2 regions of the Mesorhizobium sp. M0184 genome follow, and region 2 is predicted to be linked to the other one. Evidence: riboswitches for the same ligand, from Rfam matches in the RefSeq annotation. Region 2 holds a riboswitch; the other holds the start of a gene.
What was found. Region 2 has a riboswitch for thiamine pyrophosphate ahead of thiC (phosphomethylpyrimidine synthase ThiC). Riboswitches for the same ligand answer to the same signal wherever they lie in the genome.

Region 1 (3,407 bases), on a different contig from region 2:
TGCGACGGAGAGCAGGGTCGACAGCAGAGCCTGCCAGAGCGTGAAACGGACGACGCGCAAGAGATAGGAATCGAAAGCGGCGGCGGCGCCGGACAGGTCGCGTGTGGCTTCGACGACGAGCCCGGCGAATGCACCGCCGATCAGCAGCGCGATGGCGGCGAGCGCGACGATGCCGGCAGTGACGCGGGGATCGGCCGGATGACGCGTACGCATGTCGCGCTACCCGACGCTACGACAGGTGTTGATCGAAGGAAACACCTGACAATGGCCGAGCCCACCCCCCTCTGGCCTGCCGGCCATCTCCCCCTCAAGGGGGGGGATTGCGCACTCAGCCGCCTTCGCCAATCTCACAAGTGGCAGGACGAGGAGAGGCGACAAAGCTGCCGACCTCCCCCCTTGAGGGGGAGATGGCCGGCAGGCCAGAGGGGGGTGGCTTGGCGCAAACATCCGACGAGGCTTGAGCCCTACTTGCTCATCGCCGCAAGCCACTCATCGACCCAGGCCTTGCGGTTGGCCGCGACGTCTTCCGGGCTGAACAGCAAGGTCTTGGTCGGCTTGACCAGCTTGTCGAACGCCGGGTTGAGCGGCTTGTCGGTTTTGCCGGCCGGGAACATCCAGTTGGTTTCGGGAATGACATCCTGGAATTTCGGTCCGGTCATGAAGGCAATGAACTTTTCTGCCAGCGGGTTCTTCGCACCCTTGGTGGTGATCCCCGCAACCTCGATCTGCAGATATTCGCCCTCCTCGAAGGACGCCGCCTGGTAGCGCTCGGTGTTTTCGGCGACCATGTGGTAGGCCGGCGAGGTGGTGTAGGACAGCACCATCGGCGCCTCGCCCTTGGTGAACAGGCCGTAGGCCTCGCTCCAGCCCGGCGTTACCGTCAGCACCTTCGCCTTGAGTTTGGCCCAGGCTTCCGGCGCCTTGTCGCCATAGACCGACTTGACCCACAGCAGCAGGCCAAGGCCCGGCGTCGAGGTGCGCGGATCCTGGATGACGATCTTCTCTCCGGCATCGCCCTCGACCAATTCCCTGAGGCTCTTCGGCGGGCTCTTCAGTTTTTCGGTATCGTAGACGACGGCGAAATAGCCATAGTCGAACGGAACGAAAATATCGTCGCTCCAGCCGCCCGGCACACTGACGCCCGACACGGCGCCGTGCGGCGAAAACAGGCCGGTTGCCTTGGCGTCGGCGGTTAAGTTGGTATCGAGGCCAAGTACGATATCGGCCTTGGTCGCGGCGCCTTCCAGCTTCACACGGTTGAGCAGCGCCACGCCGTCGGCGACCGAGACGAATTCGACGACGCAACTGCATTCGGCCTCGAAGGCCTTCTTCACCGCCGGTCCCGGACCCCAATCGGCGGTGAAGCTTTCATAGGTATAGACCGTCAGTCTATCCTGTGCCGATGCCTGCCCTGGCAGCGCGAGCGCGGATGCCGCAAGCAGGACAATTGAGACAAGAGAGTGGAAAAAACTGCGCATCGGCGCCTCCTTCGTTCGCGTTGAAAGGAATTGAGGCGTCGGGCTGTCCGAAACGTCTAATCCCTCCGCCGGTACAAACCGGATCAGGTTCAGCGGGTTGGCAGTCTTGCCTCTCAGCCGGTCCGCGAAGATCGCGTCCGGCACCCCGTTAGAGCGTTGCGACACATAGGCCCGGCCGAAGTGCTGCGCAAGCGGAAGTTTGCCGGGCATCCAAAGCCCAGCCTTCCGTTTCATCTTCCGTTTCCGGGGCAGGGCTGGTAAGGGCCACGAGATATGAGCACATTCACCATCCTGCTTGGCGGCGATCTCATCCGCACGCCGCTGCTCGACCGCCAGGTCGAAGGCTCGCGCGTCATCGCCGCCGATGCCGGCATCGGCCATGCCCGCATGCTGGGCCTGAGGCCGGAACTCTGGGTCGGCGATTTCGATTCGGTGCCTGCCGAGTTGCCGGAGGATCTGGCCGCCGTGCCACGGCAGGTGTTTCCCGCCGAAAAAGACAAGACCGACGGTGAACTCGCTATCGCCGCCGCACTCGAACGTGGTGCGACCAGCCTTGTGCTCGCAGGCGCCTTCGGCGGCAAACGTACCGACCACATCTTCCTGCATCTGGCGCTGAGCGTCCGGCTGGCGGAAGGCGGGACGGAAGTGCTTTTGACCAGCGGCGCACAGGAAGGCATTCCTTTGCTGCCTGGAAAGACTGGCTTCGACTATGTCGACGGCACGCTGTTTTCGGTGCTCGGCTTTTCGGATCTCGCCGGCCTGACAGTCACCGGCGCCAAATGGCCGCTCGACCATGTCGAGGTTGCGTTCGGCTCGTCGCTAACCATTTCCAACGAGGTCAAGGGCCGGCTCGAAATCGCGCTGGCCAGCGGCCGCGCGCTGCTGCTCGCGCATCCCTACCCTCTTCCGGAAAGCTGAGCCCAGAAAGCCGACATGGCGCCGCCGCTTCTCAATCTCGACGGGATAAAGCTGACATTTGGCGGCACGCCGCTGCTCGACGGTGCCGCCCTGACGGCCTCAGTTGGTGACAAGATCGCCCTGGTCGGCCGCAACGGCTCTGGCAAGTCGACGCTCCTCAAGATCGCCGCCGGGCTGATCGAACCGCAGGACGGCGAAGTCTTCCGCCAGCCTTCGGCGACCGTGCGCTACTTGCCGCAAATGCCCGACATGGACGGCTTTGCGACTGTCCGCGCCTATGTCGAGGCGGGGCTCGGGCCGGCCGACGATCCCTACCGCGCCACCTATCTGATGGAGCATCTCGGCCTGACCGGCGAGGAACGGCCGAACGACCTCTCCGGCGGCGAGGCGCGGCGCGCCGCCCTCGCCCGCGTCATGGCGCCGGAGCCCGACATTCTCCTCCTCGATGAGCCGACCAATCATCTTGACCTTTCGGTCATCGAATGGCTGGAGGAGGAGCTTGCCCGCACCTCCTCGGCATTGATCGTCATCTCGCATGACCGCCGTTTTCTCGAGCGCGTGTCACGCGCCACAATCTGGCTCGACCGCGGCCAGACCCGCCGTCTCGACAAGGGCTTTGGCTATTTCGAGGAATGGCGCGACACGGTGCTGGAGGAGGAAGAGCGCGAGCAGCACAAGCTCGGTCGCCAGATCGTGCGCGAGGAGCACTGGCTGCGCTATGGCGTGACAGCGCGGCGCAAGCGCAACATGCGCCGGCTCGGTGAGTTGCAGACCATGCGCCAGCGCTTTCGTGGTCATCGCGGCGCCGAGGGTGCGGCGACGATGACAGCCAGCGACGCCGCCGAATCCGGCAAGCTGGTGATCGAAGCCAAGAACATCGAGAAGAGCTTTGGCGATCTGACCGTGGTCAAGGGATTTTCGACCCGCATCCAGCGCGGCGATCGCGTCGGTCTGGTCGGGCCGAACGGCGCCGGCAAGACGACGCTGTTGAAGATGCTGACCGGCGAATTG
Region 2 (3,407 bases):
GATCGGAGCCTACAGGCTCGCCGTGCCCTTGCCCCGTAGGTTGTTCGCCACTGGCGAGCATCATCGCATTACCGAACGGGATGGCTGGCGGATCATGACCCCCCGCCATGCCCCAAATCCTACCCTCGAAGGCCACCTGACCTTTGCGCTCAAGTACGAGGGACTGGACCTTGCCGTCCTCAAGCGGCTGTTCCAAGTGACCGGTCCCGCGCCGATCGAGGCGCTGGTCCGTGAAAGCCCGACCGGCAGTTATGCCCGCCGCATCTGGTTTTTATATGAATGGCTGAGGGGCGCGCGTATCGATCTGCCGGCCGCGGAGGCCGGACGATACATTCCGGTTGTCGATCCCGAGCTGCAGTGGCCCGGACCCGACAAGACCGCTTCGCGCTACCGCGTAAGGGACAATCTCCCCGGCACGCGTGAGTTCTGCCCTCTGGTGTTCCGCACCAAGATTCTCGAAAAATTCATCGGCCTTGAACTACCGCGGCGCGCGGAGGCAATCGTAGCGGACGTGCCGCGCGACCTCCTTGCTCGGACCGCCGCCTTTCTTTTGCTCAAAGACTCGCGATCAAGCTATGCGATCGAGGGCGAGCACCCGCCGCAAGATCGCATCCAGCGCTGGGGCCGCGCCATCGGCGAAGCCGGCCGCTGGCCGATCGATCGCGATGAGCTGCTGCGTCTGCAAAGAATTGTACTTGGCGACGCCCGTTTCGTAAGACTTGGCTTCCGAAAAGAAGGAGGTTTCGTCGGCGAGCATGACCGAGACAACGGCACGCCCTTGCCCGATCACATCGGCGCTCGGCCCGAGGACCTGCCGCGGCTAATCGATGGAATGGCAGCGTTCGATCAGGGCCCCGCGCAAAAGCTTGATGCAGTCGTAGCCGCCGCAATCCTCGCCTTCGGCTTTGTCTACATTCACCCGTTCGAGGACGGAAACGGCCGCATTCACCGCTACCTAATCCACCACGTTCTTGCCATGCGCGGCTTCAATCCGCCGGGAGTGGTCTTTCCCGTCTCGGCCGCGATCCTGGACCAGATCAACGAGTACAGGGGCGTGCTCGAGAGCTATTCGCAGCGCCTGCTGCCGTTGGTGGAATGGGAACCGACGCCGCAATTCAACGTCCGGGTGCTGAATGACACCGGTGATTTCTACCGGTTCTTCGATGCAACCCCGCACGCCGAATTCCTCTATGCTTGCGTTCAGCGGACGATCGAACGGGACCTTCCCGAGGAAACCGCATTTCTGCAGCGCTACGATCAGTTCCGGCAGCAGGTGGACGCCTTTATCGACATGCCCGAGCGGTTGACCGATCTGCTCTTCCGTTTTCTTCACCAGAATGATGGACATCTATCGAACCGCGCGCGCGAAAAGGAATTCGCCGCGCTGACCAGTGACGAGGCAGGAAGAATCGAGGCGATCTACGCGCAAACCTTGGGTGCCCATTGAAGGTGTGATCATCAGGATTGATTTTTAGTCCGACGGTTTGCGATTCCCTTGTCCCTGCCTTCATCTCCGACGCTTGACTTGTCGCCGAGACATGCACGATTTTTTCCGCACGGTCTGACCGGCCGCCGATCAGCCGCGGCCAGAACGCGCTTGACAAACCGGAGCCGTCCCGTCCAACCTCACGCATTCACCAGGGGAGTCCCGGCAAGGGGCTGAGATACTGCTGGCATTGGCGGCGCAGTGACCCGTTGAACCTGATCCAGTTCATACTGGCGTAGGGACGGTGCAAGCGCTTTGCGGGAGTTTACGCCCGAGGTCCTGTTTCAGCAGGTCGCTAGAAGCGTCTTTTCATCCTTCCGGCACAGAACTGGGTCTCCAATGCAACGAGCAAAGGAGCCTCAAGATGAATGCCCTCACCCCCGCCGTCTCGACGGGACCGCTGCCTGCCTCACGCAAAATCCACAAATCCGGTACCATCCACCCGCAGCTCAGGGTGCCGATGCGCGAAATCTCCGTCCATCCGACGGCAGGCGAGCCGCCGGTGACCGCTTACGATCCGTCCGGCCCCTATACCGACCCGACTGTCGAAACCAGCATCGAAAACGGCCTTGCACGGCTTCGCCATGAATGGGTCACCGCGCGCGGCGATGTCGAAGCCTATGACGGCCGCCACGTCCGGCCAGAAGACAATGGGTTTGCGGCGGGCGAGCGCCTAACACCGGAATTTCCAGTCCGCAACCGGCCACTCCGGGCCCAGACCGGCAAGGCGGTGACACAGCTTGCCTATGCGCGCGCTGGCATCATCACGCCCGAAATGGAGTTCGTCGCCATCCGCGAGAACCTTGGTCGCGAGATCCTGCACGGCAAGCTTGAGCGCGACGGCGAGGCCTTCGGCGCGGCGATCCCCGACTTCGTCACGCCTGAATTCGTCCGCCACGAGGTGGCGCGCGGACGCGCGATCATTCCCGCCAACATTAATCATCCCGAGAGCGAACCGATGATTATCGGTCGCAATTTCCTGGTCAAGATCAACGCCAATATCGGTAACTCCGCCGTCACATCGTCGATGGCTGAAGAGGTCGAAAAGATGGTGTGGGCGATCCGCTGGGGCGCCGACACGGTGATGGATCTGTCGACCGGCCGCAACATCCACAACATCCGCGAATGGATCGTCCGCAACTCGCCGGTGCCGATCGGCACGGTGCCGCTTTACCAGGCGCTCGAGAAAGTCGGCGGCATTGCCGAGGATCTTACCTGGGAGGTTTACCGCGACACGCTGATCGAACAGGCCGAACAGGGCGTCGACTATTTCACCATCCATGCCGGCGTGCGGCTGCACTACATCCCGCTGACCGTTGACCGGGTCACGGGTATCGTCTCGCGCGGCGGCTCCATCATGGCCAAATGGTGCCTGCACCATCACCGGGAGAGCTTCCTCTACGAGCATTTCGCTGAAATCTGCGACATCTGCCGCGCCTATGATGTGTCCTTTTCGCTCGGCGACGGCCTTCGTCCCGGCTCGATTGCCGATGCCAACGACGCGGCGCAATTCGCCGAGCTGGAAACGCTCGGCGAGCTGACGCAGATCGCCTGGGCGAAAGATTGCCAGGTGATGATCGAGGGGCCCGGCCACGTGCCGATGCACAAGATCAAGGCGAACATGGACAAGCAGCTCGCCGTCTGTGGCGAGGCGCCGTTCTATACGCTTGGACCGCTGACGACCGACATCGCGCCGGGCTACGACCACATCACTTCCGGCATCGGCGCGGCGATGATCGGCTGGTTCGGAACGGCCATGCTCTGCTACGTCACGCCCAAGGAGCATCTCGGCCTTCCCGACCGCGATGACGTCAAGACCGGCGTGATCACCTACAAGATCGCAGCGCACGCGGCCGACCTGGCGAAGGGCCACCCGGCGGCGAAAGTCAGGGATGACGCCCTTTCCCGCGCGCGCTTCGAG

Region 1: another riboswitch for thiamine pyrophosphate. It lies ahead of thiB (thiamine ABC transporter substrate binding subunit); the one in region 2 lies ahead of thiC (phosphomethylpyrimidine synthase ThiC).

What each region holds. Positions count from the first base shown of each region.
Region 1 is NZ_JAMYSZ010000001.1:472,540-475,946, forward strand. Features, by position in the region: gene thiP (thiamine/thiamine pyrophosphate ABC transporter permease) at 1-213, opposite strand, end outside; gene thiB (thiamine ABC transporter substrate binding subunit) at 465-1,478, opposite strand; TPP riboswitch at 1,522-1,636, opposite strand; gene NKJ23_RS02440 (thiamine diphosphokinase) at 1,752-2,396, shown strand; gene NKJ23_RS02445 (ABC-F family ATP-binding cassette domain-containing protein) at 2,412-3,407, shown strand, end outside.
Region 2 is NZ_JAMYSZ010000002.1:209,604-213,010, reverse strand. Features, by position in the region: gene NKJ23_RS04080 (Fic family protein) at 1-1,447, shown strand, start outside; TPP riboswitch at 1,630-1,746, shown strand; gene thiC (phosphomethylpyrimidine synthase ThiC) at 1,851-3,407, shown strand, end outside.